2 regions of the Orenia sp. genome follow, and region 2 is predicted to be linked to the other one. Evidence: riboswitches for the same ligand, from Rfam matches in the RefSeq annotation. Region 2 holds a riboswitch; the other holds the start of a gene.

Region 1 (16,004 bases), on a different contig from region 2:
TGATGAGTTTGAAGATAAATTAAAACTTTTAAAAGAGTTAGAAGATATTTTAGTTGATGATTTAGCGAAGAAATCAATTAAGGAAGAGCTAGAAGATAAAATCAATAAGAAACTAGAATTAAGGCATCAAGAATATATTAAAGAGATAAAAGAAGAGATTATAAAAGAAGAAAGTAAGGATGATGGTGCTGATAATCCAGCTACTTTAAAGAAATATATCGAACTTGAGTGTTTGGAAGATAAAGGGCTTAATGTCTCAGCAACTAATCTATTGAGACCAAAAACTTTAAAAGAGATTGTTGGTCAAGAGAGAGGGATTAAGGCTCTATTAGCTAAACTATCATCACCCTATCCTCAACATATTATTATTCATGGGCCGCCAGGGGTTGGAAAGACTACAGCTGCTCGTTTAGCATTAGAGATTGCTAAAGATAGAGACAAAACACCTTTTGGTGACGAGGCTAATTTTATTGAAGTTGATGCAACTACATTACGTTGGGATCCTAGAGAAGTAACAAATCCCTTATTAGGTTCTGTTCATGATCCTATCTATCAAGGTGCTAAGGGTAAATTGGCCCAAGAAGGGATTCCAGAACCAAAACTGGGACTAGTAACTAAGGCCCATGGAGGAGTATTATTTATAGATGAGATTGGAGAATTAGATCCTATATTACAGAACAAATTATTAAAGGTATTAGAGGATAAGAGGGTACATTTTGATTCATCTTATTATGATCCTGATGATGAGAATGTTCCACAATATATTAAAAAGCTATTTAAAGATGGGGCTCCAGCTGATTTTATTTTGGTAGGGGCAACTACTAGAAGTCCTCAGGATTTAAATCCTGCTTTACGCTCTAGAACTACTAGTATATTTTTTGAACCATTAACTAAGGATGATATAATTAGGATTATCGATCAGGCTGCTGATAAGTTAGATATGAAAGTAGCTAAGGGAGTTGCTGAATCTATTAGTGAATACACAATTCAAGGAAGAAGTGCTGTCAATATTTTAATAGATGCTTATAATTTAGCATTGTACTATCAAAAGGATAAGATTACTACTAAAGAGGTTTTAGAGGCTGTTAAGCTAAGTAGATTGGTTCCTATCAATAAAAAAGAGGCTAGTAATAAAAGTCAAGTAGGTAGGGTTTTAGGGTTAGGAGTTAGTGGATTTTTAGGTTCTGTATTGGAGGTAGAAGCCATTGCTTTCCCAGCTAGCAAAGAAGGTAAAGGAAGTTTACGATTTAATCAAACAGCAGGTAGTATGACCAAGGATTCTATCTTTACTGCTGCTTCTGTAATCCGTAAGGTCACTGGTAAGGAGATCAGTGATTATGATATCCATGTTAATATTATCGGGGGAGGTCAAGTAGATGGACCTTCGGCTGGGTCAGCTATCTCAGTAGCGATTATCAGTGCTTTAGAGAATATTGCTGTTCGTCAAGATATAGCAATTACTGGTGAAATTTCATTACATGGAAAGGTTAAGCCAGTTGGAGGAGTCATTGAAAAAGTTTATGGAGCATATCAAGCTGGTGTTGAGGAAGTCTTAATTCCAGTTGATAATAAAGTAGATTTAGAGGATATGAAGATTAAAGTAAGCCCAGTAGTAGATATCCAAGAAGTCTTGGATAAGATGTTGGATGGCTAGAAGGAGGTTTCATAATGGAAGAAATTGATAGAGTTCCTCCAAATAGTATAGATGCTGAAAAATCTACATTAGGGTCTATGTTGTTAGACAGGGATGCCATAGCCAAGGTAATTGAAATATTAAAACCTAAGGATTTTTATCGAGAAGCTCATACTATTATATTTAATGCAATAAATCGTCTATTTGATAAAGGAGAGCCTGTTGATTTAGTTACAGTAAGTGAGGATTTAAAAGAGACAGGACATTTAGAAGCAGTTGGAGGAGCTTCCTATATTACCTCTTTAGTTAATAGTGTTCCTACGGCAGCTAATGTGGAACATTATGCTAAGATTGTAGAAGAAAAGGCAATTTTAAGAAGATTGATTAAAACTGCTGATCAGATTGCTCAACTAGGATATAAAGGAGACCAGGAGATAGATAATATCTTAGACCAATCAGAACAGTTGGTCTTTAATCTCTCCCAAAGAAGAACCGTTCAGACCTTTGATGGAATTAAAGATATTTTAATGGATACCTTTGATAACTTAGAGAAATTATATAATAATAAAGGTGATGTAACGGGCATTGCTACTGGATTTAGGGATTTAGACAAGATGACATCAGGTCTACAACCATCAGACCTATTTATTTTAGCTGCTCGTCCTAGTATGGGAAAGACTGCATTGGCTTTAAATATAGCCCAGCATGCAGCTGTAAAAGAGAAGAAGTCTGTAGCTATCTTCTCTTTAGAGATGTCAAAATCACAGTTAGTACAGAGAATGTTGTGTTCTGAAGCGCAAGTAGATAGTCACCGTTTAAGAACAGGATTTCTAAATGAAAATGATTGGCGTAGAATCTCCCAAGGTGCTGGTCGCTTAGGGGAGTCTAAAATATTTATAGATGATACTCCAGGTATTACAGTAATGGAAATGAGAGCTAAAGCCAGACGGATTCAAGCTGAACATGGTCTAGATTTAATTTTAATTGATTACTTGCAACTAATGACTGGTGGTGCAGGCTCTGAAAGTAGGCAACAAGAGGTTTCTGATATCTCCCGTTCCTTAAAAGGTTTAGCTCGTGAACTTAGTGTTCCAGTTGTATCATTATCTCAGTTGAGTCGTGCGGTGGAACAGCGTAATGATAAACGACCTCAGCTTAGTGACTTACGTTCTAGTGGTTCTATTGAGCAGGATGCCGATGTAGTAGCTTTTATTTATCGTGATGATTATTATAATCCAGACTCTGAGCGTGCTGGAATTACAGAAATAATCATTGGTAAGCAACGTAATGGTCCAGTAGGTGTTGTTGAGTTAGCCTTCCAAAAAGAGTATACCAAGTTTGTTGATTTATCTAAAAGAGAAGAGAAATAAATTTTAAAGAGTGAAATAACCGATTATCGGTTATTTCACTCTTTTTTTATTATTATTAAGGAAATTATGCCTTTTTAGAGGGTGTGGGTAACTTATTTAAAGGGGTTAAAAAAAGTAGCAACGAATTAACGCGAATAGCACGAATTAAAATTTAAAAACTAAATTAGGTCTTAAAAAAGTTTTGACTTAAATTCGCGTAAATTAGTGAGATTCGTTGCTAAAAATTGTTTTGAATTATTTTTAAGGCTTTGAGTAGCAGACTGGGCGATAGCCCATTTTGTTCTATACAACTGGTTATAAATTAATTTAGAAATATAAAGGTTTTTATTAACTATTAAAGAATTAAATGTAATAAAGTTATTATTTTAACACAATTGATTCCACTGGTATAGATTGTTTTTAATATAAATTGATGATTGTACATAAATAAAAGGATATTATTGCTTTCTTCTAGAATATAAAGGGATTTGTCAATTAAAGTCGAAAATATTAAGGTAAGCAAGGTATTAATTTTAGCTATTGGTGGTGATAACTGTGGATAGTTTCAATAAAAAGAGCTTATATCAAGTGATGATTATCTTATTAACTCAGACCCTCTTATTATTATTTATAACAGGTTGGAATGAAGTAGAGTTATTTGGTGTTTCTTATGATAAATTATTCAATATAATCATCTTTATGGTGGTTGGTTTATCTATCTTATCGATAATTATGGTTGCAGAGTTATATAAGATGGTCGAATATGAGACTGAGTTTAAGATTCAACAGGTCAAGCTAGAAGAGAGTAAGAAGTCAATTAAGAATCTAAGAAGCCAGAAGCATGACTTTTTAAATCATCTACAGACGATCTATGGCATGGTACAGCTAGGTAAGAAAGATAAGGTTAAGGAGTATATTAGGTCTTTAAATAAAGATATCTCCAAGGTTGATTTTAAGCAGGATATTTTATCTAACTCTATTCTCGATTCAATCCTCATCTCTAAAAAGTTAGAAGCAGTTAAAGCTGGGATAAACTTTGATTGTAAGGTCGAAGTAGGTGTTGAAGAGGTTAATTTTCCTATTGACAAACTCTTTAGGGTACTATCTAATTTGATCGATAATGCTATCGATGCTGTCAAAGATTCTGGTAATAAAGAGAGTATTATTGTGAAAGGAACAGATAGAGGAGAAGAGTACTTATTATCTGTCTATAATAGTGGCTCTGTCATTGGTGGAGAGCTACAAGAGAATATCTTCAAGCCAGGCTTCTCCACCAAAGGTGAAGATAGAGGTTTTGGCTTATATATTATTAAATCATTAATCGAGGAGTTTGGTGGTGAATTGAGGCTAGAAAGTAAAAATGGTTTTGGTACAGAATTCTCATGTTATTTAAAGAAAATCAAATAAATATTAAGAGATTGGAGGATAAAATAATGAAGTTATCATTAGTTAAATATATATTTAATGGTATTCCTGAAACTATATTGCTAATCTATGTTTCCTTAGGTTTGATAGATGCTAAAATGGATATTAAGGATTATTTGAAGATAGCAATAGTAAATGTCTTTATAATATGGATTGTTAGAGATTTATTTGGCTTGTTTGGACTTCACTCTTTTATATTAATAGCTACAATAATTTTATTAATAAAATCTAGTATTGAGGTGGCTACAGAAAAGTTGATCATCTCTATGTTGATAAGCCTTATCATATTATACATTGGGGAAACTGTAACTTTTTCTATATTTTTTGATTTATTCAACATTGATATTAAAGTTATGAATCATGATTTAAAGTGGTACTTTTCATTATCTTATATCAGCAAAGTTCCTTTAGTTCTTACAGCAGTACTAATTTATAGATTTAAGTTTAGGATATTTAGTTCTAGGGTTGAGCAAAAATAAGAAGATAATAAATGTCGAAAAAACAGATAATTCAATATCTTTTGTAGAAAAAAATACCATCAAAACCATTGATTTTCATGTAATAATATGGTATTATAATGGTGTAGAAGTATTAATTTAAGATATTTTGTAATAAGCAGGGGGGGGGTTGATATGGCAGAGAGAAATGGTCTTGAAAGTATTAGTTATAGCTGTACCAATTATTTCTTTAAGGATTATGACCAAGAAGAGAAGGATATCTTAGCATTTGGCTTAATGGCTCTAATATCTACTATGACCTCCTTATTATTAATCATTATAATATCATCTTTAATTGGTGTGACTAGGTTGGCTGTTACAGCAGCCATTGTGGCTGCTATATTGAGATTATTCTCAGGTGGAATTCATGCTAAGACTTATAAGCAGTGTATTGTAACAAGTACCACTGTCTTTACTTCCTTAGGCTTAATTGCATCTTTGAATATCTTAGAGATAGAGAGTAATGCCTTTTTAATATTTAGTATCTTTATGATAATTGGCTTTATCATAATTTATCTCTATGCTCCTGCTGATGTTGAAAGTAATCCTATTAATTCTGAGATGAGAAGGATGAAATTAAAAAGAGAGTCACTAATAATCTTCTTATTAATAATTTTGGTATCATATATATATATAGTCTTGAAAGAAGGTTCTAATCAGCTTATTACAGCAGTTTTATTGGGATTGGCTTGGCAGTTGTTTACACTAACTCCTGTAGCGTATTATCTCTTAGAGTTAGTATATAAAAAGAGGAGGGATACAGATGAAGACTAAAAAGATTGCTGCTAAAGTATTAAAAGGAATTGCAAGAAAGAGTTCTAAATCTGCTAGTATGATGTTTATCTATCAACCAGAAGTACCAGAGGCTTTGAAAGAAGAGAAGTAATCATAAAACAAAGGCTTGTCCATTTGGACAAGCCTTTGTTTTTGCTTATATAAATATTAGAATAAGTAAGAAAGTGAGATTCCAAGGCGGAAGCCATCCATTTTTGATTCATATTTTCCAAAATATCCAGGATAATCTTCATCATAATCTACCAGGTTATTAGGGTCATATTTTCCTGTTTCTCGATTATAAGCAGGAGCTTTGGTTACTTCTAATCTAGCTATTCGATAGGTCAAATCACTATTTAATAGGAGATTCTTTGTAATATGGTAGGTCAGTTCTCCTCCTAAAAGAGCCCCCTCTCCTTTAGACTTGGCAGTGGTAGAGGAGCGCATGGTTTGACCATTATATTTGAAGGTATCTTTTTGTGTTATGTAGTATTGTAGTACTCCTGCTTTAAGCTTAAATATTCGATTAATAGAATAGACTACTCCTAGATAAGGTCCATATAATTTTTGTGTAGTTATTTCTCGGTTTACATTAAAATCAAGTGTATTAACAGTTTCTTGGGGGCAGGCTCCATCATAAGTGCTATCAGCTCTATCAAAGCCACCTTCAACTCCCCATTTATTATTGAACCAGTAAATTAGCCCCAAATAATAGCCTTTACCTTCTTTAGCTTGGTCTTTAAAGTTTTCTTCTGTTTCTTTATCTGTATAAATAGGGATTTCTTTTCCATTAACATATTGCTTTAAATCAAAGGTGTTATAAGTCAATTTTCCTACTATCTCAATATCTTGGGCAAAGATACCCTGAGATATGAACAACAGAGTCATAAATAGAAATAAAATTAGTGGTTTTTTCATTATTCTCCTCCTTTAAATTGACATTAAAATTTATTTTTTGATAAAAAGTGATATCTAAGTAATAATTATACATTATTACTTAAAAATCCTTTTTTTCAATTGTTTAAATGTAGGAGATAGATTTGTAGTAAGATGAGGGTTAATAAAGAAGTAGAATCTTTTGAGTTAATATTACAGTTATTCTGAATTGATGGGCATAATTTTAAGGTTATCAATGAATATTAATTGTATATTGCTAATTAATATTCTAGAAAATTACTTCATCACACTAAAATAATAAAATATACGAATATTCATAATACAATAATCATTAAAATTCGACTTATCGTTGACTTTTATTTAATAGTTTGCTATCATATTAATGTTGAATAATAATTTACTAACATTGAATTTTGGTTGTTAATTATTTTTTATAAATTATTAGATTTTTTGAATTTTATAAATGATAGTTAGTAACTAAAGTTGTGGATAAAGCAATGTTAAAATTAATTGCTAGGAGGATAGATAAATGATAAGTAGATATACCTTACCAAAAATGCAAAAGATTTGGAATGAAGAGAATAAATTTAGTAAATGGTTAGATATTGAGATAGCAGTCTGTGAAGCTTTAACAGAGACTGGAGAGATTCCTCAAAGTGATATGGAGAAGATTAAAGAGAATGCATCTTTTAGTGTAGATAGAATTAAAGAGATAGAAAAAGAGACTCGCCATGATATCTTAGCTTTCTTAACAGCAGTTGCAGAGAGTTTAGGAGAGGAGTCAAAGTATATACATATGGGGTTGACCTCTTCTGATGTTAAAGATACTGCAAGGGCTTTGCAGATGAAAGAGAGTTTGGAGTTGATCTTAGATGATTTGCAGGAAGTAAATCAAGTTTTAGCTAGACAAGCTAAAAAGTATAAGATGCGGGTTATGATTGGACGGACTCATGGAGTTCATGCGGAACCGGTAACCTTAGGATTGAAATTAGCTAATTGGTACTCTGAAGTTAATCGTCATATTGAACGGGTAGAGCAATTATTAGAGAGAATTAGTGTCGGAAAGATATCTGGAGCAGTAGGAACTTTTGCTAATATTAGTCCAGAGGTAGAGGAGTTGGCTTGTGAAAAATTAGGAATAAAGGCTGCTGCTATCTCTTCTCAGATTTTGCAAAGAGATCGCCATGCTGAATATCTTAGTGTATTAGCTATTATTGCTAGTTCTTTGGACAAGTTTGCTACGGAGATTCGTAATTTACAGAGAACAGATATTTTAGAGATTGAAGAGAGTTTTAAAAAAGGTCAAAAAGGTTCTTCAGCAATGCCTCATAAGAAGAATCCAATTACCTGTGAAAGAATCTCAGGATTATCTAGAGTAGTTAAAGCAAATGCTAATGTTGGATTTGATAATGTAAACCTATGGCATGAACGGGATTTGACCCACTCTTCCCCTGAAAGGGTAGTTTTAGCTGATAGTAGTACTTTAATTGATTATATGTTAAATAAATTTACTGATGTAGTCGATAATTTAGCTGTATATGAAGAGAATATGGACGCGAATCTAGCTAAGACTAAGGGGCTTATCTTCTCACAGAAAGTAATGCTTTCTTTAGTAGATAAAGGATTATTAAGAGATGATGCTTATGCTATCGTACAACGTAATGCTCTTGAAGCTTGGAATAGCGAGAAGACCTTTAAAGAATTATTATTGGCTGATAGAGAACTAATAGAGCATATGAAAGAAGAAGAGGTAGAGCAGATATTTGATTATTCTTATCATTTAAAGAATATAGATGTGATTTATCAGAGACTTGGACTTAAGTAGTTAAAAGTTGACAGTTGATAGTTTACAGTTAAAACATTTTAAAAATTATTGACTTATAATCTTATTTAATTGAATTTATTTATAGATGATTTAGTTAGTATATTTTTACTTAAACTACTGTCAACTGTACACTGTATACTGTAAACTTATTTAGAGGGGGCTTGTTAAATGTCAACTATAGTTGTAGTAGGTACTCAATGGGGAGATGAAGGAAAAGGTAAGATAACAGATATGATTGGTAAAGAGGCTGATTTAGTAGTCCGTTATCAAGGGGGTAATAATGCTGGTCATACTGTTGTAGTAGGTGAGAAAGAATATAAGCTACATTTAATTCCTTCTGGGATTTTATATGATGATACTAAATGTGTAATTGGTAATGGTGTAGTAGTAGATCCTAAGGTATTAATTGAGGAATTAGAGTATTTGGCTGAAAAGGGAGTAGAGGTTAATAACCTATACATCAGCTCTAAAGCTCATATCATTATGCCATATCATAGAGTATTAGATAAGGCCGAAGAGATGAGAAAGGGTAACAGTAAGATTGGAACAACTGGTAAAGGGATAGGACCAGTATATATGGATAAAATCGGAAGATCGGGTATTAGAATGGAAGATTTATTCGATGCTGATATGTTCAAAACAAAGGTTGAAGAAGCTGTTGAGTTGAAGAATTTAATTTTAGATAAAGTATATGGATTAGAGACTTTTGAGGCTAGTGAGATAGTTGAAGAGTATTTGGGGTATGCTGAAAGAATTAAAGAGTATATTACAGATACTTCATTATTAATTAATCAAGAGATAGAAAAGGGTAATAATATCTTATTCGAAGGTGCTCAAGGAACACTGTTAGATATCGATCATGGAACTTATCCTTTTGTAACTTCATCTAACCCAACAACTGGTGGTGTTTGTAGTGGTACAGGAGTAGGACCTACTAAGATACAAGAGGTATTAGGGATAGTTAAGGCTTATACTACTCGTGTAGGTGAAGGGCCATTTCCTGCAGAATTAACAGGTGAGATGGGTGAATATTTAAGAAAGGTAGGCCATGAATTCGGTACAACTACTGGACGAGCTCGTCGTTGTGGTTGGTTTGATGCTGTAATTGTAAAATATGCTGCTCGAATTAATGGATTGACTAGTCTAGCAATTACTAAATTAGATGTGTTAGATGAATTAGAGGAGATTAAAGTCTGTACTGGTTATGAGTATCAAGGTGAGATTATTACAGAATTTCCAACTAAAGAAGAAATCTTGAAAGAATGTAAGCCAGTATATGAAACCTTACCTGGATGGCAGTCTAAAACAAGTGATATCGCAGATTATAATAAGTTACCTGAAAATGCTAAGAAGTATTTAGAGCGTATATCAGAATTAACGAAAACTAAAATTTCTATTATATCTATAGGACCTAAGAGAAACCAGACAATAGTATTAGATGAGTTATTAGAAAATAACTAATTAAATTGATATTTATTAATTAATCGGATATAATAAAAGTATGAAAAGAATATAAAATGATTATACAACTGGCGGAAAGCATGGAATTAACCATGGGGGAGTATAATCTATTTTAAAATCGCCCGTCTGGATAATGAGTTATTAGTCATTATTCAGACGGGCTTATTTTTTGTTAAAATTTCTTCAATTAGAACCTTGATAACTTGATAAATAAATAACATTTAAACTCTGATTAAAATTGTTGTTTGAGTTTGAATTGCGTGAAAATTTTATGTTTTCACTAAAAAATTAATTTAATTGACTATAAAAATTGCTTATGTTATTATTTAAGCGAGATAAATAGTTATCATTACTAAAAAAGAAGAATAAATTTTTAACAAATTTCTATATTTAAGAGATAGGTGTGATATAATTCACATTTTATTTATTAGAAGTATGTTAGTATAAAGTATAATGGTTTTGATAAAGAGTTTTATTCTTAATAATTATTGAATCAATTGAAATTATAATCATGATATGTTATAATTTGTTCGTAACGATAATTATTATCATTTCAATTATATAAGAATATAAGATGAAGGGGGATTACAACAATGTCTAATTTTAAAAATGGTAAATGGCAACAGGAGATTGATGTTAGGGATTTTGTTCAAAAAAATTATAAAGCCTATGAAGGTGATGATTCTTTTTTAGCAGGTCCAACAGAAAGAACTACAAAGGTTTGGGAAAAATGTTCCGAATTGATCTGGAAAGAGATTGAAAATGGTGGAGTTTTAGACGTTGATGTTGATACAGTAGCTGATATTAATGCTTATGATGCAGGATATATAGATAAAGATTTAGAGAAGGTTGTTGGATTACAAACTGATGCTCCTTTAAAGAGAACTTTAAATGTTTATGGTGGAATTAGAATGGCCAATCAAGCTGCTGAGGCTTATGGTTATGAAGTAAACGATAAAATCAAGGAAATCTTTACTACTTATAGAAAGACTCACAATGATGGTGTATTTGATGTATATAACCCTCAATTAAGAGAAATTCGTCGCTCTGGTGTAATTACTGGTTTACCAGATGCTTATGGGCGTGGAAGAATTATCGGTGACTATAGAAGAGTAGCTTTATATGGAATTGACAAGTTAATTGAAGCTAAGCAAGAGGATAAAGCTCATTTAACTGGACCAATGACTGAAGAAGTTATCCGTTTAAGAGAAGAGATATCTGATCAAATCAGAGCTTTAAAGAAATTAAAAGGATTAGGAGAGACTTATGGATTGGAATTAGGTCGTCCAGCTGAGAATGCTTATGAAGCTATCCAATGGACTTATATGGGATATTTAGCAGCTATCCAAGAGAATAACGGTGCTGCAATGTCCTTAGGTAGAGTCTCTGAATTCTTCGATATTTATATTGAAAATGATATTGCAGAAGGTAAATTGACAGAAGAAGAAGCTCAAGAGTTAGTTGATGATTTTGTGGTTAAATTAAGATTAGCTCGCCAATTAAGAACACCAGGTTATAATGATTTATTCAGTGGAGACCCACTTTGGGTAACTTTAGTAATTGGTGGAATGGGTATCGATGGTCGTCCATTAGTAACTAAAACAAGCTTTAGAATTTTAAATACATTATATAATTTAGGGCCAGCTCCAGAACCAAACTTAACAGTGCTATGGTCTGAAAGAATGCCAGAAGGATTTAAGAAATTCTGTGCCAAAGTATCTAAAGATACAAGCTCTGTTCAATATGAGAATGATTGTATCATGAGACCTAATTTTGGTGATGACTACGGTATTGCATGTTGTGTATCTGCAATGGATTCTGGTAAAGAGATTCAGTATTTTGGAGCTAGATGTAATTTACCTAAAACATTACTTTATGCCTTAAACGGTGGACGCGATGAGAAGAGTGGTGTACAGGTAGGACCAGAATTTACTCCGTATACTGGAGAAATTTTAGAATTTAATAAAGTAATGGATCAATTTGATAGATTCTTAGATTGGTTAACAGAACAATATGTAGATGCTTTAAATATCATTCACTATATGCATGACAAGTACGCTTATGAAGCTGTACAGATGGCATTACATGATAGTGAAGTAGGAAGAATTATGGGCTTTGGTGTAGCAGGATTATCAATTATTGCTGACTCTTTAAGTGCCATTAAATACGCTAAAGTTAAACCTATTAGAAATGAAGAAGGAATTATTGTTGACTTTGAAATTGAAGGGGACTTCCCTAAATACGGTAATGATGATGACCGTGTAGATGAGTTAGCTGTAGAGGTTGTTAAGAGATTTATGACTAAGTTACAGAAGCATAAGTTATATAGAGATGCAAAACATTCAATGTCTGTCTTAACAATTACATCTAATGTAGTTTATGGTAAGAAGACAGGTGCTACTCCTGATGGTCGTAAAGCAGGAGAGCCATTTGCTCCAGGTGCAAACCCAATGCATGGACGTGACACTTCTGGTGCAGTTGCATCCTTGAATTCTGTAGCTAAGATACCATATGATTATTGTCAAGATGGTATTTCTAATACCTTCTCAATCGTTCCTAAAGCATTAGGTTCTAATGAAGAAGAACAAGTTAACAACTTAGTATCTATCTTAGATGGATACTTTGATCAAGATGCTCATCACTTGAATGTTAACGTGTTACAGCGTGAAACATTATTAGATGCAGTAGATCACCCAGAGAAATACCCACAATTAACTATTAGAGTTTCTGGATATGCTGTAAACTTTATCAGATTAACTCGTGTGAGCTATGAGTGTGAGTGTGTGTAAAACTTCTTTTTATTAGGGTTTACTCACACTCACACACCCACTCACGCTAATTTTAAAAGTGTCGCAATATCCCCATATATTGTGACATTAAGCTTTGAGCTAAAAATCAGATAATTATAGAAAGAGGGGGATTACAATGGCAAAAGGCTTTATTCATTCAGTTGAAAGTTTAGGAACTCAAGATGGTCCTGGAATTAGGTATGTTGTTTTTACTCAAGGCTGTCCTCTTAGATGTAAATACTGCCATAATCCAGATACTTGGTGTATGACCGATGGTCAAAAGATAGAAGTAGAGGAGTTAATGAACAAAATATTAAGATGTAAGCCTTTTATTAGCAGATCTAAGGGTGGGATAACTATTTCAGGTGGTGAGCCAACTCTACAAATAGATTTTGTTTTAGAATTATTAAAGAGATGTAAAGAGGAAGAGATTCACACTGCCTTAGATACTTCTGGATATGTTGATAAGGATAAATTTGAGAAGTTATTGCCCTATACTGATCTAGTCTTGCTTGATATTAAGCATATAGATGATATTGAACATCAGGAGTTAACAGGTGTTAGCAATCAGAAGATTTTAGAGATTTTAAACTTATTAGAGGAGAAGGGGAAGAGCTTTTGGGTTAGACATGTAGTTGTACCTGGAATCAATGATAAGGTGGAGTATATAAAGAAGTTAAGTAAATTATTAGTAACATTAGATAATCTAGAAAAGGTTGAGTTAATTCCTTATCATCAATTGGGAGTTCATAAGTGGGAGACAATCGGACTAGATTATGAATTAAAGGATGTTGAACCACCTAGCAAAGAGAAGATGGAAGAGTTTAAAGAGATATTTATTGAGAAAGGAATCGATACTGTAGTTAAATAGATATATATTGAATACCGCTATGTTAACATAGTCATCCAACTTTAGAATGAAACAATAGAAAGATAGTGTGACACTTTTGTGTCGAGTGTGAGCTATGAGTGTGAGTGTGTGTAAAACTTCTTTTTATTGGGGTTTACACACACACCCACTCACGCTAATTTTAAAAATGTCGCAATATTCCCATTAAATTACACTTTGGATTTGGAGATCCATAAGGCAGCCTATTTGGTTGCTTTATTTTTTACTATCTGCCTATTTTGAATATTAAATCAGTATTAGTATTATACTAAAGTAAAATAGCTAATTAGGAGTGGCGAGAATGAAGATAAGAAAAGTGCTGTTATTATTAATGATAAGTCTAGTTTTCATTCAATTGGCAGGGTGTAGTGGGAAAGAAGAAGAGAATAAGCAGAGTAAGAGTAGTGGAAATCATCCTCCAAATTCTTTGACAGATATCAGTATGAGTGTTGAAAAGATTATCACTAAGCTAGAAGAAGGTTATGAGAAGGTACAAGAAGAGAAGAAATCAAAAGATAAAGAGAGCAAATCTAATCAAGATAACTCTCAGAATAAGAGTTCTAAAAAGGATGAATCAAAGGTTAATCAAGGCTCGAGTAATAATGAAAGAAAGATGAAGGATTTAGAGAAGACTTTAACTGAAAGTTGGGAGAAGGTTAATCAAGAGATTAAAAGCTTACATCAAAATTGGAATAGTTATGAGAGCAAAGAGTTAATAGATAAGCAGAAGATAAATTCTATAGAAGGAGAATTGAATGATTTAACAGAGATATCAAATAATGAAAAATTACTCGCTACTCTATTACAGATAAATCAATTTAATCTGCAAATAGCAGAATTATATAGTAATTATGATGCAAAGATTAAAACTCTTTTAAAGAAAGTAGAGGCTTATACTAGAGATATAATGTATCTAAATTTTCTTGCTGATACTAAGAATAATAATTTCAAACAATTAGAAGATATAAATAAAGTTAAGGAGATACTCCCTCAGATAGAGCTCAAATTTGAAAAAGATCAGAAGATGAAAAGTAAGGTTAAAGAACTGATTAAAGCAGTGGAAGATTTAGAGCAAGCAGTTAAGGAGCAATCAAAAGAGGTTATAAAGGTTAAGGGAGAATTGATTTTACAAAAAGTGAAAGAATTAGATGAAGCTAAATAGAGTTGTAGATTAAAGGCAGACTAGTCTGCCTTTATTAATATATTTAAAATGTTGATATTATTACTTATGTTAGTGTTCAATATATTGATACTATGTCAAGAAGTTAGGAAAATATATAACAGATAGCTATAGAATTATATTTTTATTATAAATCAGGAATTTTCACTCCTTTTATATAATATAAATTCAAAGTAAGAAATGAGTTAGTATGTTTAAATTCTTTTTAGAGACTAAAGATGGAGAGGAGAGTGTAATATGAGTCAGTATATATCTAAAGTAATCGAGAAAGTAATAGATAGAAATCCTAATGAGCCAGAATTTCATCAAGCAGTAGAAGAAGTATTAGAATCTTTAGAAGTAGTTTTTGAGAAGTATCCTGAATACAAAGAGGTCGGTGTTTTAGAGAGAATTGTTGAACCAGAAAGACAAATTATATTTAGAGTACCATGGGTAGATGATAATGGAGATGTTCAAGTTAATCGTGGATTTAGAATTGAATTTAATAGTGCGATTGGACCATATAAAGGTGGTTTAAGGTTTCATCCATCAGTATATATTGGAATTATTAAATTTTTAGGATTTGAACAAATTTTTAAAAATGCCTTAACTGGTCGACCAATTGGTGGAGGAAAAGGTGGTAGTGATTTTAACCCAAAAGGTAAATCAGATGGTGAAGTTATGAGATTTTGCCAAAGTTTTATGACAGAGCTTTATCGTCATATTGGAGCAAGTACTGATGTTCCTGCTGGAGATATAGGTGTTGGCGGGCGTGAAATTGGCTATATGTTTGGGCAATATAAGAGAATTAAGAATGCTTTTGATGCAGGAGTATTGACTGGAAAAGGTTTGAACTGGGGGGGAAGTCTTGTTAGAACAGAGGCTACGGGGTATGGACTGGTTTATATAGTAGAAGAGTTATTAAGGGATAGGGGAGATGATTTTGAAGATAAGAGAGTTGTAATTTCTGGCTCTGGTAATGTGGCTATCTATGCAGTAGAGAAGGTACAGCAGTTGGGTGGAAATGTAGTAGCTGTGAGTGATTCAGACGGATATATATACGACCCAGAAGGAATAAAGCTTGAAACAGTAAAGAGAATTAAAGAGGTAGAGAGAGGTAGAATTAAAGAATATGTTAAAACACATTCTTCAGCTGAATTTATAGCAGATAGTTCTAGAATTTGGACAGTTGATTGTGATATTGCTTTACCATGTGCTACTCAGAATGAATTGGATGAAGAAGCAGCCCAGAAACTTGTAGAAAATGGTGTAATAGCTGTAGGAGAAGGTGCTAATATGCCCTGTA
Region 2 (16,004 bases):
CTATCAGCAGGCAACTTTCCTTTATCCAGTGAACTTCTAATCTTACTTATTACTACAAATCCTTGCTCACGGGCTAAACTAACACCTATTATCCCAGTTAAAGCAACTAGACCAAGTGTAGCCAGAGGACCTATATAACCACCTAAATTAATCAATATTGATAATTCAACCATGGGAACTATAGTAAATAATAATAATAACCTCAAAAACATGATTATCACCTTCTTATTATAAGTTATTATCTACCATTATATCGTGATTAAATAAAATATACAAAATAATTATAAAAAAGCAACTGCCTGCACAGTTGCTTTTTTGAGGAGTAATTCTAAAATTGTATGTTTATATATTACTTAAAAAAGCTTCAACTTCCTCAGCAGTTGAGAAAGTCAATGCTTTTTGAGCAATCTCTTTTGCATCTTCTAAAGTCATATTTCTAATTTGGTCTTTAACCTCTGGAATAGAAACAGCACTCATACTAAACTCATCTAATCCTACTCCTAGAAGGTAAGGAGCTAATCTCTTATCTCCTGCCATCTCTCCACACATTCCTGCCCAATTACCTTCTCCATGAGCTGCTTCTACAACACGTTTAATTAAACGTAATAATGCTGGATGGAATGGTTGATATAAATGAGAGATATTTTCATTCATTCTATCGGTAGCAGTTGTATATTGAATCAAATCATTAGTACCAATACTGAAGAAATCTGTCTCTTTAGCCAATATATCAGCTATCATAGCTGCTGCTGGAATCTCAATCATCATTCCAACTTCAAGATTTTCATCAAAGTCCACATTTTCAGCTTTTAGCTCTTCTTTAACCTCTTCTAAAACCCCATTAGCTGCTCTTAATTGCTCTAATGCAGAAATCATTGGATACATAATCTTCACTTCTCCATATGCACTAGCCCTTAAAATAGCTCTTAATTGAGTTTTGAAGATATCTGTTCTATCTAAGCAGATTCTAATAGCTCTATAACCAAGGAATGGATTCATCTCTTCAGGTAAGTCTAAGTATGATAATTCCTTATCTCCACCAATGTCCAAAGTCCTGATTACAACTGGACCTTCCATCTTTTCTGCTACTTCTTTATAAGACTCAAATTGCTCTTCTTCAGTAGGAAAAGAGTCTCTGTCCATATATAAGAACTCACTACGGAATAATCCAATGCCTTCAGCCCCATTAGTCAAAGCACCTTTAACATCTTTAGGAGTTCCTATATTAGCTACTAATTCAACTCTGTGTCCATCTTTAGTCTCTCCAGCTAAATCTTTAAGTTGAGCCAATCTAGCCTTTCTTTGCTCATATTCTTCAGCTTTCTTATTATATGAAGCCAATTGCTCATCAGTAGGATTAATGATAATATCACCATCTACCCCATCAACAATAATTTGGTCTCCATTTTCTACTATATCTAAAATCTCACTAACTCCAACTACAGCAGGTAATTCTAAAGAACGTGCCATAATTGCAGTATGAGAAGTTCTACCTCCAATTTTTGTAGCAAAACCTAAAACCTTATCTTTATTAACTTGAGCTGTATCAGAAGGAGTCAAATCATCTGCAATCAATACTACCTCATCATCTAAAGTAGCTAAATTGATACTGTCTATGCCCAATAAATTCTTTAAAATTCTACTTCCTACATCACGGATATCACTCGCTCTTTCCCTCATGTAGTCATTATCCATATTTGCAAACAAAGTAGCAAATTGTTCTACAGTTTCATCTAAAGCTGCTTCTGCATTTACCTTTGCACTATCAATTTTACTTTCAACAGCCGAAATTAATTCTGGATCTGATAATACCAATAGATGGGCTTGAAATATCTCAGCTTTATCATTTCCCATCTCTCTTTCAACTTTATCTTTAATAAGCTGCAATTGTTCCTTAGATTCTTCTAAAGCATCGTGTAATCTTACTTTTTCACCTTCTACATCTTCAACAGTCTTCTTTTGATAATCAAGATTCTCTTCTTCTAAAATTAAAACCTTACCAATTGCTATTCCTGGAGAAGCTGCCGTCCCCATTAACTCTTTACTCATTACTGTCAACTCCTTTCCTATTCTCCAAAACCACTTTCTAACAATTCAACTAATGCATCAACTGCACCTTGAGCATCTTCTCCTTCTGCTTTGACAGTAACCTCAGTACTTTTACTAACACCTAAACTCATAATTCCCATGATACTTTTAGCATTAACTTCATTTCCATCTTTTTCAAGAGTAACCTCAGCACCATACTTATTAGCTAATTGAACAATCATAGATGCTGGACGTGCATGAATACCTGTTTCATTTTTAATTACAACTTTTTTCTCTACCATTTGAATACCTCCAAATAATTTATATTTTAAATTTAAAATTTTAACAAAATTATATCTGCGGTCATACACTAATTATTTAATGCAAGTTCCATTCCAAAATACCAAAAATAAATCTAATTGCCCAAAAAAAGGTTTAAAAAATAGTATATTAAAGAATAAATTATAAAAAACTATATATTTATAAATAATAAGTATAAAAAGCTCTAAATGAGTAAATAAAACCTTAAAATCATTCTAAAATCAAAATATATAATTTTTATTCATTTAATAAAATGATTTAGTTGATACTTTTTACCAACTGATCGTTCTTTTTTACCAACTACTCTTTAACCAATCCATACTTTCTGGCTTTAGCAGCTACAGTCTTATGAGTAACTCCTAAAACTTTACCAGTAGCATTAAAACTTTTGTATTTCTCTAAAGCCTGCTTAATAATCTCTCGTTCATACTCTTCTATACTAGCTATTTCTCCCTCAGAGGTTAGATTGATTAGAGATTTCTGTTGTTGATAATTATTTCTTATATAATCAGGCAAATCATCAAGGGTAATCTCCTGACTATCGGTGAAATTAATTCCCCTTTCAACAATATTCTGTAACTCCCTAACATTACCAGGCCAGGAATAGTTAGTTAATATCTCTAAAGCCTCTTGGGAAATAATATCAACTTTCTTATTCAACCTTTCAGATAGTTTGTCTAAGAAATGATTTACAAGCACAGGTATATCATCTTTTCTCTCCCTAAGTGGTGGTAAAATAATCGGTATAACATTTAAGCGATAATATAAATCTTCTCTGAATTTATTATCTTGAATCATCTCTTCTAAATTTCTATTAGTAGCTGTAATTACCCTGATATCAACAGAGACTCGCTCTATTCCTCCAACTCTTTCAAACTCTCTCTCTTGTAATACTCTTAATAATTTAACCTGTAATTCAACAGATAATTCCCCAATCTCATCTAAAAAGATAGTACCGCCATCAGCAAGTTCAAATTTCCCAATTTTTTTATTAATAGCACCAGTAAAAGCTCCTTTTTCATGTCCAAAAAGTTCACTTTCTATCAAATTAGAGGGAATAGCTGCGCAATTAACTCTAATAAAAGGCTTATCCTTTCTATTACTAGCATAGTGAATTGCTTCAGCTACCAACTCCTTGCCAGTACCACTTTCACCTCTGATTAAAACTGTCGATGTTGTTTCAGCTGCTTTAGATGCTCTAACTAGAGAATCCTTTAAGACTCCACTTCTTCCAATGATCCTTTGAAAAGAAGAGTCTAGCTCTCTTTCTCTCTTTAATTCCTGTTCTAAATATTCAGCTTTAGCCGATAGTTCCTTTAGCCGATCAGCTAGTTTCTCTATCTCTATCTTCTTCTTTGCTACTAAAACAGCCCCTTCTATCTCTCTATCTACTTGGATAGGATATATGTTAAATATAATAACCAAATCATTATCTTTCTCTGTTACAACTCCTGTTATACTCTCACCTGTCTCTAAAACCTGCTGGTAGGTCTTATCATGATTGACCTCTTCTAATTTGCGTCCAACTACAGTATCTATATTTACATCTAACATTTTGGCATAAGTTGGATTAAGGTATTCAATAGCACCTTCTCTATCAACAACACAGATTCCATCTTGCACCGATTCTAAAATTAAATGAAGCCTCTCTTTTAGTGCTCTTACCTCTTTTAATTCCCCAGATAACCTCTCTATAGTGGAGATATCCTGAAAGACGGCAATCGCTCCAATAATCTGACCATTAGAAAATATCGGATTTCTATTGGTGACAATAGTTGCACCACTAATCTCTTGCCTCTTACCTAGCTCAGCTTGACCAGATTTAATTATCTCTTTGAGTTTAGAGTTATAGATAACAGAATTTATATCTTCACCAATCACTCTATTAGCTGATAAGCCTGTAATTTTTTCAGCAGCAGGGTTGAAACTAGTGATTACACCTTCCTGATCAACGACAATTACACCATTGGCGATATTATTAAAAACTTTATCCATAGTTAAAGTAGTCTCTTGAAGAACCTGGTCAATCTCATCTCTTGTCTGTTTGTCATCTAAATCGAATTTGCCTTTTAAAAATTCCGCAAACTCTTCTATAGACTTATCAGCATTATCACCTTTACTGACTATCACTATCCTATCTCCATACTTTATATTACTAGAGATAACTGAGATTAAACTTGTTGCAGGAAGTAGATCATTTTCACTTCTACCTATAAATAATTTATCTTTATATTTATTCTGTAGTTGAATCGATTCACGAACTATTAAGGCTGCTACCCTCGCATGCAATCCCTTTTCATGTTCAAAAATCAATATTTTATTTCTCACCATCTAATTTTCCTCCATCTACAAAGTATTATACAATCAGCCTTTAATTCTTATACCTCCAATATTTTTTGAAATCTCCATAGCCTTACTTGTCACTAAGGGAATTAATTTATTATATAAAAACTTATCAGTAATTCTAATATTAGGACCAGAGACACTAATAGCAGCAATCACCTCTCCATCACCATTCTTAATAGGTGCTGCAACACACCTAACTCCTTCTTCCATCTCTTCAAAATCAATAGCGTAACCTTGTAATCGAATCTGCTTTAAATTTTCTTTCAGCTCCTTGATATCAGTAAGAGTTTCAGAAGTAAATTTAGTCAATTCCACCTCTTTTAATACTTTATTCAATTCATTCTCATCTAAATAAGCCAACAAGACCTTACCAGCACCTAAAGAATGGGCAGGCCCCTTACTCCCAATATTAGCAAACATTCTGACTAAATTAGTTGATTCAACTTGATCAATATAAACTACCTCTCCTTGATCTAAGATAACCAGGTTAGCAGTTTCATTACATTCATCCACAATATCTTTTAAATAAGGACGAACTATAGCTTTTAAATCTAAAGAATCTTCTAAAATACTAACTATCTCAAAGATACGAACCCCCAACTTATATCTGCCAGTTTCCTCTTTTGCAACAAAACCTCTATATATCAATGTATTTAATAGCCTATGTACAGTACTAATATTTAAATCTACTATTTCACTAATCTCGCTTAAATTCATTGATTGCTTCTGTTCTACCAATAATTCTAAAATCCTCAACGCTCTATCTACTGACTGAACTAACGTCTGCCCCATCTCTCAACCTCCATTTTTATAATATGAAAACATTATAACATATTTATCATAATATGAAAAGAAAATAGGAGTGAACAAGATGTTCACTCCTAAAAATTATCATATATATTCATTTAAAATGAAGGAATAGGAATACTCTTTAACTTATGAGCATTCTTAGCAGCCAAATCATCAACTATCTTCTTAACTCTAGGTTCTGCTTCACCTGTTAGGATATATTGATCTAATTCTTCATAACTAATCCCCATTTCAGACTCATCTGTCTGTCCACCCCATAACCCTGCAGATGGAGCTTTTGTAATAATCTGTTCTGGGACTCCTAAAAGTTTAGCCACCTCTCGCACCTCTAATTTAACTAAATTACCTAAAGGTGCAATATCAATACCACCATCACCAAATTTAGTAAAATAGCCAACTTTCAATTCACTTCTATTATCAGTACCTACTACCAAACTATTATTGATACTAGCATGATAATAAAGAGTAGTCATTCTTAATCTAGGTTTGATATTAGCAACAGCCATACTCTTCTCTACATCAGCCTTACCCTCAATTGATTCTAGCAACTGATCAAAAGTAGAGCTTAAATCAACTACCTTATAAGGGATATCAAATTCTTCAGCTACTGCCTTAGCATCCAAAGCATCTTGTGGATTGCTATAACAAGGCATAATTACACCCAAAGTATTATCTGGAAAAGCCTTCTTACATAAAGTAGCCGTTACTGCTGAATCAATCCCACCACTTAAACCAACTACTGCTCCACTACAGCCTGCCTCTGTTACCCTAGCTCTAATCCATTCTACCAATTGCTCGATAATTGAATTATAATCTTTTTCTAACATTTTTTCTCCTCCAAACCTCTAAATAACTATTATATTGTAACCGCATTCTTATTTAATTAATTATAACACAAATAGAATAATTTGCAAAAGTTAAACTATAATTTTATAGCTATTGGTCTACTAATAATGGTTATTTAACAGCTTTTTAGAATAATTATGTTTATATCAGTTTCATCTAAAGTTTAAGGTTAAGTTTAAACTATTATCTGCTTTATACTCTTAAATTTACTCAACCTTAAACTACATTCAATCCCTCATAAATCATATTCTATAAGTCTTAATAATCATTAAATAAAAGGGCTACTAACCCAATCAATAAATAATAATGTAGGAAGTACCTCTTCATCATCTAGATCATAAGAGAAATCAAAGGAATTATGTAATTTAATCTCAATCACCTTATCATCATGATAAAGAAAATTAATCTCATCCTCTTTTTTAAATACCTTAAAATCATCTTTATTTATCTCCAAGGCCAATTCTTGATCATTTTCAGCACCTGGAACATAGAGCTTATACTCTACCATCACCAACATTAATTTATCCTCTAAATTTACTGCTCTTAAAAAAGGTATAGGTTTAGAAATCCCATGGGGATAATCGACATTACGGATTTGAGGAACAACACAATCTAATAAAACTCCATATCCTTTGGCAGAAATTAAACTATTAAATAGATTAGTAACTTTTGCATAATCAATCTCTTTACCATAATTATTATTTTTACTGGTATAAAACTTGCTCATTCTCTTACCTCCTTTTTATTAGAATACCATAAAACGATTATTTTGATTAATAATTTTGCCCTTTAAAATAAAAAAAGAATAGGAATAATTTCCCTACTCCTTTTACTATATATTAACTTATCACCTGTTGAAATCAAGCCACCAAACGAGACTTCTCTATACCTTTAGCAATAGATACTGTTATTAATACCGCGATTATAACCTCTGGAATCCCATGAGTAACGGCGATAGTAGCAGCTGTCTCCCAATTAGGTAAATAGCCTCTTATTACTGCTAATGATAAGACACCAATTGTATTAGTTAAGGTACCTACTACAGCCGCTATACCTGTTCCTATTAAATTATTCTTAATAAAAATATAAAAATATGCAGCAAATATGCCAATCAAAACCCTTGGAACAATAGCAATTATCGGATCTGAGAATAATGCAGCACCACCACGCAAGAAACTAAAGAGTCCAAATATCAAACCAACAGAACCTCCTACTAAGGGACCTTCCATAATCGCTCCAATAATTACTGGAATATGCATAATAGTAGCTGATCCCGCTGGAGTAGGGACTGGAATAAAACCTAAGGGTGTTGAACCAAGCAACAACGATATCGCTCCTAGTATTCCAGTTATCGTTAATTGTCTTACTGTAAACTTCATTAATATTCCTCCTTAATTTTTAACAATTAATATCTAATCATTTCGTTTGTTATAAATTGATACTTATCGCGCAATGGGATATTGCGACACTTTTAAAATTAGCGTGAGTGGGTATGTGAGTGTGAGTAAACCCTAATAAAAAGAAGTTTTACACACACTCACAGTCATAGCTCACACTCGACACAAAGTGTCGTAATATCTCTCTTTTGTATCAATCCCCAATCATACTAAGAAACAATCTGATTATCTTCATCAACTAACACTACTTTAGGGCTTACTTCTCTAGTTTCACTCTCATCCATCAGGGCATAGGAGATTATAATTACAGTATCCCCTCTTTGAGCCTTTCTAGCTGCCGCCCCATTTAAACAGATAACTCCTGAACCTCTCTTACCAGCAATAACATAAGTTTCTAAGCGTTCTCCATTGTTATTATTAACAACCTGTACCCTCTCATTAGGAAGAATATCAGCTGCTTCCATCAATTCTTCATCGATAGTAATACTCCCTAGATAATTTAAATTGGCATCAGTTACTGTGGCTCGATGAATTTTTGATTTATGCATCATTCTTAACATAAGTTATACCTCCCATATAATTATTAGTTTAAACCTATTGAATTAAATAATATTAATTTTTAAGCTCTAACATTAGATTATCAATCAATCTAGTCTCTCCTATATACACAGCTAAAGCAATCAAAACTTTACCTTCAACTCTATTTATTTCCTCTAAGTTATTCTGATTTACTATTTCAACATAATCAATCTTAGCCAAAGGCTCTTGATTAATCAACTTTATCATCTCTTCTTTAATCAACTTAGCATCAACTTTCTCAGATGCAATTAATTGCTGAGCCTGTTGCAAAGACTTATATAAGACCAAAGCAGCTTCTCTTTCTGTCTGATTTAAATATTTATTTCTAGAACTCATAGCCAAACCATCAGCTTCTCTAACAATTGGCACTGTTACTACTTCTATATCAATATTTAAATCTGCTACCATCCTCTTAATAACCAAAACCTGTTGAGCATCCTTCTGACCAAAATAAGCCTTATCAGGATTAACAATGTTAAATAACTTAGTTACTATAGTACAAACCCCATCAAAATGACCAACCCTAGAAGCTCCACAGAGCCTATCAGTTAATCCATCTATTCTAACTGTAGTCACAGCACCCTTAAAATAAACTTCCTCAACCTCTGGAGCAAAGATAATGTCTACTCCTACTTCTTTAGCCAAAGTAGCATCTCCTTCTAAATTACGAGGATACTCTTCATAATCTTCTGTTGGACCAAACTGAGTCGGATTGACAAAAATACTGACAATTACAATGTCATTATCCTTTTTAGCTTCTTTCATTAAAGTTAAATGTCCCTGATGTAAGTATCCCATAGTGGGAACAAACCCAATAGTCTTTCCTGCTCTTCTCTCTTGCTTAACATAACTTCTAATTTCAGAAATAGTCTTGAAGATTTCCATATAGATCCTCCTTTGCGATTATACAACTTAACTTCTCACTCTATCTTGAATATTCTTCTTACAGATATGTAATTTTAAATGAGACTTTATGGGGATATTGCGACACTTTTAAAATTAGCGTGAGTGAGTAGGTGTGTGAGTGTGAGTAAACCCCAATAAAAAGAGACTTTACACACACTCATAGCTCACGCTCGACACGAAGTGTCGCATTATCTATCCATAAAAACACATTCAAATTTCATTTCAGACTTAAAAGCCTATGTTAATTAAAGCTCTCCTCTTGATTAGGAAAACTCCCATTCTCAACTTCTTTCTTATAATTTCTAAAAGCGATACTCATCTGCTGATTTAAGTCAGCATACTTTCTCACAAATTTAGGGGTAAAATCTAATGAAACCCCTAACATATCTTGACTGACCAATACTTGACCATCACAATCTCTTCCTGCTCCGATACCAATAGTAGGGATAGATAATTGCTCAGTAATTTCTCTTGCTAATTCTGCTGGTATACACTCTAACACTATAGCAAAAACACCAGATTGTTCTAAAACCAAGGCATCTTCTATTAATTTCTTAGCAGCTGCTTCTTCTCTACCTTGCACCTTAAATCCACCAAATCGATTGACAGCTTGCGGAGTAAGACCCAAGTGTCCCATTACCGGAATCCCCGTTTTGATAATAGACCTTACCTCTTCTGATATTTCGCTGCCACCTTCTAGTTTAACAGCCATTGCTCCGCTCTCTTTAATAATACGACCAGCATTTTGGACAGTCTGACTGACATCACCTATCTTATAAGCCATAAAAGGTAAATCAGTAACAACCATAGCCCTTTCAGTTGCTCTAGTTACGGCTTTACTATGATGAATCATATCTTCAATAGTAACTGCTAGGGTATTTTCATATCCTAAAACAACCATCCCCAAAGAATCTCCAACCAAGATAATATCAATCCCTGCTTGGTCAATCAGCTTAGCTGTTGGATAGTCATAAGCTGTCAACATTGTAATCTTATCTCCTGACTCTTTCCTCTCTTGTAAGGTTGTCACTGTCGTAAAGTCCCTTCTCATTCTATCACCCCATTTAATATCTTTTTAAGCTCACTTATCTCTAAAAATCAAGTTCTTCTCTTCTCTTTTAGTAGATAGCCTATACTCTTTTCTTATTCAAAAGTTTACCCCCAAAATAGAAGAAGCCCCCATATCCACAAGGGGGATAAGAGGGCCATTTATAAACATAACTAGATACAACTAGGTATAGTTATCCTAATCTCAACTTAACCGTCTCAGTCCTTTGGGATCCAAGCGAAATATTCAATTGTTCTTTGAGCTTAAATAATTCAACTCGTTACCATTATACTAATTAACTCTAATACTTTCAACCCAAAATATAAATTAAATACTAATATTTTTAACTCTTAACTACTTCCTCGTCACCTGTTACTGCTTTAGAATAAACCAGTAATTTTTCCATTTTCATCAATATCTATATTCTCAGCAGCAGGTCGCTTAGGCAACCCTGGCATTGTCATTACATTTCCTGTTAATGCTACTAAAAATCCCGCTCCTGCAGATACATTAATCTTTCTCACTGTTATTTCAAAACCCATCGGTCTTCCCTTTAGTGCAGGATTATCTGATAATGAAACAGGCGTCTTAGCCATACAGATTGGCATCTTATCAAAACCATCCTTAATTAATTGCTTGATATCCTTCTTAGCTTTAGCTGTAAAGTTGACTTTAGCTGCTCCATAGATTTCAGTAGCAATCTTAGTTATCTTCTCTTCAATAGAATCTTCAACATCATACAATACTTTAAAATCACTTGGCTGCTCAATTAACTCCAATACCTTCTCAGCCAACTTAATTCCACCTTCTCCACCTTTAGCCCAAACTTGGGATAAGGCTACTTCTACACCCAGCTCTTCACAACGCTCTTTAATTAAATTCAATTCGCCCTCTGTATCTGTTGGGAACTCATTGATAGCTACAACTAAAGGCACATCAAACTTCTGTACATTCTCAATATGCTTCTCTAAATTCTCTAAGCCTGCTGCCAATGCATCCAAGTTCTCCTCGTTTAATTCATCCTTACTGACACCACCATGAAGCTTTAAAGCACGAGCCGTAGCTACTACTACAACTGCATCAGGAGCTAAATCTGCAAAACGACATTTGATATTAAAGAACTTCTCTGCTCCTAAATCTGCTCCAAATCCAGCCTCTGTAACTACATAATCAGCAGTTTTAAGGGCTAACTTAGTAGCCATAACACTATTACAACCATGTGCTATATTGGCAAAAGGACCACCATGAATAAAGGCAGGAGTATTCTCTAAAGTCTGAACTAAATTAGGCTTAATTGCATCTTTTAATAAAGCCGCCATTGCACCCGCTACCTTTAAATCCTTAGCTGTAATAGCTTCTCCATCATGACTATAAGCTACAACCATCTTGCCCAATCTCTCTTTTAAATCTAAGATTCCCTCAGCTAAACATAAGATTGCCATTACTTCAGAAGCTACAGTAATCATATAACCATCTTGACGGGGTTGACCATTGGCTGTTCCACCAAGACCTACTACTACCTCTCTTAAAGCACGATCATTCATATCTACTACCCGCTTAAAATTAATCTTAGTTGGGTCTAAATTCAATTCATTTCCTTGTTTAATATGATTGTCAATCGCTGCTGATAATAGATTATGAGCTATTCCAATAGCATGAATATCACCTGTAAAGTGTAGATTTATATCCTCCATCGGTACAACCTGTGCATAACCTCCACCCGCTGCCCCGCCTTTGATTCCCATACATGGTCCTAAAGAGGGTTCACGTAATGCAATAGCAGTATTCTTTCCTATCTTATTTAAAGCCTGACCTAACCCTACAGTAGTTGTTGATTTTCCTTCTCCTGCTGGAGTTGGATTAATTGCCGTAGTCAAGATTAACTTAGCCGTCTTTTCTTGCTCCATCAATCTTTGATATGTCTCTAACTTAATCTTTGCTTTATAATCACCATATAATTCAATATCCTCTTCACTTAACCCCAGCTTGGCAGCTATCTCTTTAATATGTAACATCTTAGCCTCTTGTGCAATTTCAATATCAGACTTATAACTCATTTTATCTCCCCCTTTTAAATTATCATTACTTTTAATATTTCATTACTTTTGGCTGTTTATCCTCTATTCCTACTTTTTATAACTACTAATTTCTCTAATCTAAAACAAGTTCTAATCTTCTCTTTTTCTCAATCACTACTGCTAACTAAATATAAAAAACCACCTGAGCAAATAGTCTTTTCATACTATCTGCCCAGGCGGTCGGCTAAGCCATATATATGTCATAATCCCCTATGGTTATATCCATAATTATCCGCCAGTCTTATGACTCTCTTTTGACTTGATTATAACACATACCTTTTTTATTAGTCAAGAATAATTAAAAAACATATAATCACCTAATAGTAACGTATTTTACTCAAACTTAAGCTCAAACTATAGGTATGTGAATTCAAAATGAAACTTAATGGATATATTGGGACTGTTTTAGGAATCAGGAACCAGTTATCAGTAAAACAGACTGATTCCAGATTCCTGACACGAAAGTGTACCATTATCTCTATATAGCATTATGGCTAAATTTTATTCTAGATTCACGAACCTATAACTTAGCAATAGACTTTAAATTATAATTTCCTTAAAAAAAACCGCTAGCAATTAATTGCTAGCGGTTAAAATTTATTCTTCTTTATTATTATCTTCTTTTTCTAAATCCCAATAATCTTCTTCAAGATCATCATAGAACCCAGGCTTATATTTACTAATAATAGCTTTAATCTCTCTTCTATTTAAAGTCTCTTGCTCTTTTAACTCAGCTACCATATCTTCAACCATGTCTCTATTCTCTGTTAAGATAGTTTTAGCCATCTCATAACACTTTTCTACCAACTCTCTAGCTTCTTTATCAATCTGTGAAGCAACCTCTTCACTGTAATTGCGACTACGTGAAATATCTCTACCTAAGAATACCTGCTCATTATGTTTTTGACCTAAAGTTAAAGGTCCAAGCTTTTCACTCATTCCATAATCGGTAATCATATTTCTAATAATCTTAGTAGAACGCTCTAAGTCATTTTGAGCACCAGTACTAACATCATCAAGGAAGACCTCTTCAGCTACTCTTCCTCCTAATAGCATAGTAACCTTGTCTAATAACTCAGACTTGGTAATAAAGCTTTTATCCTCTGTTGGAAGGTTGATAGTAAATCCACCTGCCCTACCTCGAGGAATAATCGTCACTTTATGAGTTGGATCAGCATGCTCTAATAATTCTCCTAATAAAGCATGACCAGTTTCGTGATAGGATACTATATCTCTTTCCTTATCATTGATAATCTTACTCTTCTTCTGAGGACCAGCAATAACACGGTCAATAGCATCATCAAATTCTAACATACCAATTCTATCTTTATCACGGCGAGCAGCTAAAATAGCCGCTTCATTAGCTAAATTCTCCATATCAGCACCAGTAAAACCAGGCGTTCTACGAGCTAATACACCTAAATCTACATCGTCAGCTAATGGTTTATTCTTAACATGTATCTCTAAGACACCTTTTCTACCTTTATAATCTGGTCGATCAACAGTGACTTGACGGTCAAAACGACCCGGTCTTAATAATGCAGGGTCCAATACATCAGGTCTGTTAGTTGCAGCCATCAAGATAATTCCCTCATTGGCTTCAAATCCATCCATCTCAACTAATAGTTGGTTTAAGGTCTGTTCACGTTCATCATGACCTCCACCTACACCTGCTCCACGTTGGCGACCTACAGCATCTAACTCATCAATGAAGATAATACATGGTGCATTCTTTTTACCCTGTTCAAATAAATCTCTAACACGGGAAGCACCAACACCTACAAACATCTCCACAAAATCAGAACCACTGATAATAAAGAAAGGTACTCCAGCTTCACCAGCAACAGCTCTAGCCATTAAGGTCTTACCTGTTCCTGGAGGCCCTACTAATAATACCCCCTTTGGTATCGTAGCACCTAATTTACTGAACTTTTCAGGGTTTTTTAAGAATTCTACAACTTCAACTAACTCTTCCTTTACCTCTTCATAATTAGCTACATCATCAAAGGTAACCTTCTTCTTTTCATTATCATGTAACCTTGCTTTACTCTTACCAAAAGACATCATTTTATTGCCTCCACCTTGCATCTTATTCATAATAAAGATCCAAGCTGCAATTAAAATTACAGTAGGTAATAAGTAAGCAAAAACACCTGTCCACCAAGGTGGTTCTGGCTCAGGTCTGGTCTCAATATCTACTTCATTAGTCCTTAGTATCTCTTCAACTTTTTCGATAGTCCCAGGAATATTAATCTTAAAAGTTCTACCTTCTAATTTACCCTGAACTACATTCTCACCTATAATTGTAACATTTTTAATCTTACCTGATTCGACTTTATTTATAAATTGACTATAAGTAATTTCTTCACTAGGTTGATTAGGCGCAATAATATATTGAGCTATTAAAACACCAATTGCAATGATTATCAAATAAAAGCCTATACTCTTTGAAAATTTCTTCAACTATTAATCCTCCTTCCCCAAACACATAAAAATAAAATCATATAATTTCACAATTATTTATTATACCATATTAAAGAAGTTATAGCAAACTAATCAATTACATAAGTTCAATTAAGCAACCAGCTTAATCAAAGTACAAAATAATTAAAATATACTACCCTTCATATACTTCTGGTTTAGGAACAAAGATAAATGGTACATTTCTATATCTCTCTTCATAATCCAACCCATAACCTACCACAAATTTATTTGGAATTTCAAATCCATTCCAATCTATTTCGACATGCTTTTCTGTCCTACGTTCTGGTTTATCCAATAAAGTACAGACCTTAATACTCTTAGGATTACGAGTTTTTAACATATTAATTACATGCTTTAAAGTCAAACCAGTATCAATAATATCCTCTACAATTAACACATGCTTATCTCCAATACTCTCCTCTAAATCTTTGATAATTCTAACATTTCCTGTAGTAGTGGTTCCACCCTCATAACTAGTAACATCCATAAAATCAAGGATTACTGGTAGTTTAATTTTACGAGCTAAATCAGCCATAAACATTACCCCACCCCTTAAAATACAGACCATAACTATATCATCATCTTGGTTATAATAATCAGTTATCTTTTTTCCTAATTGGGCAATCCTTTCTTGTAGTTCATCTTCTTCAATTAATATTTCTTCAATAATTCCTTCTAACACTATAATTCCTCCTTAAGTTATAATCTCAATCATTAGAATCTTCTCTGTTTTATCTGTAATTTTAAATCTATCATCTACTCTAAGTCCACCTAACCAGAAAATATCGCCTTCTAAAGTCGTAAAAACTGGCACCCTATCTCTTTGATTTATTGGAATTTTCTCATCAATCAAGAAATCTTTAACCTTCTTACTACCTTTCATTCCTAAAGGATAAAACCGATCTCCATCTTCACGTTGCCTTAAATAAAATTCTTTACCTATTTTAGAAAAATCTAAACAAGCAATATTGGGATTCTTTAGAGTCTTCTTCCAGGGGAATATTTTATCAACAACATCTGTTTTAACTTCTAAATCTACTTGGGGAATTTTTTTACTTCCTAATAATAACTTATGCTTAAAATGATTAACATTATTAATGTCTTCTGTTGTAAAAATCACCTCATCATAGTTCAAAATAACTATTATTTCTCTGTCTCTTA

Evidence for each region. A riboswitch is a leader RNA that binds a small molecule or an ion and turns the genes downstream of it on or off. The one in region 2 is predicted to bind ZMP and ZTP.
Region 1: linked by a shared signal. The riboswitch ahead of pflB (formate C-acetyltransferase) and the one ahead of ACTCDL_RS00475 (formate--tetrahydrofolate ligase) in region 2 are both predicted to bind ZMP and ZTP.

Annotation. Positions count from the first base shown of each region.
Region 1 covers NZ_JBSQYM010000001.1:1,882-17,885, reverse strand. Annotated here, with positions in the region: gene lonC (Lon family ATP-dependent protease) at 1-1,654, shown strand, start outside; gene dnaB (replicative DNA helicase) at 1,669-3,003, shown strand; gene ACTCDL_RS00060 (sensor histidine kinase) at 3,538-4,389, shown strand; gene ACTCDL_RS00055 (hypothetical protein) at 4,416-4,886, shown strand; gene ACTCDL_RS00050 (accessory gene regulator ArgB-like protein) at 5,040-5,678, shown strand; gene ACTCDL_RS00045 (cyclic lactone autoinducer peptide) at 5,668-5,790, shown strand; gene ACTCDL_RS00040 (hypothetical protein) at 5,847-6,596, opposite strand; gene purB (adenylosuccinate lyase) at 7,105-8,400, shown strand; gene ACTCDL_RS00030 (adenylosuccinate synthase) at 8,569-9,861, shown strand; ZMP/ZTP riboswitch at 9,916-10,000, shown strand; gene pflB (formate C-acetyltransferase) at 10,455-12,650, shown strand; gene pflA (pyruvate formate-lyase-activating protein) at 12,787-13,521, shown strand; gene ACTCDL_RS00015 (hypothetical protein) at 13,841-14,701, shown strand; gene gdhA (NADP-specific glutamate dehydrogenase) at 14,957-16,004, shown strand, end outside.
Region 2 covers NZ_JBSQYM010000002.1:30,434-46,437, forward strand. Annotated here, with positions in the region: gene ACTCDL_RS00420 (FxsA family protein) at 1-212, opposite strand, end outside; gene ptsP (phosphoenolpyruvate--protein phosphotransferase) at 343-2,049, opposite strand; gene ACTCDL_RS00430 (HPr family phosphocarrier protein) at 2,067-2,330, opposite strand; gene ACTCDL_RS00435 (sigma 54-interacting transcriptional regulator) at 2,650-4,680, opposite strand; gene ACTCDL_RS00440 (IclR family transcriptional regulator) at 4,714-5,487, opposite strand; gene ACTCDL_RS00445 (NAD+ synthase) at 5,601-6,332, opposite strand; gene ACTCDL_RS00450 (hypothetical protein) at 6,620-7,078, opposite strand; gene ACTCDL_RS00455 (ECF transporter S component) at 7,212-7,730, opposite strand; gene panD (aspartate 1-decarboxylase) at 7,958-8,308, opposite strand; gene panC (pantoate--beta-alanine ligase) at 8,361-9,212, opposite strand; gene panB (3-methyl-2-oxobutanoate hydroxymethyltransferase) at 9,475-10,284, opposite strand; gene ACTCDL_RS00475 (formate--tetrahydrofolate ligase) at 10,662-12,338, opposite strand; ZMP/ZTP riboswitch at 12,523-12,612, opposite strand; gene ftsH (ATP-dependent zinc metalloprotease FtsH) at 12,957-14,822, opposite strand; gene hpt (hypoxanthine phosphoribosyltransferase) at 14,977-15,525, opposite strand; partial or broken gene tilS (tRNA lysidine(34) synthetase TilS) at 15,538-16,004, opposite strand, start outside.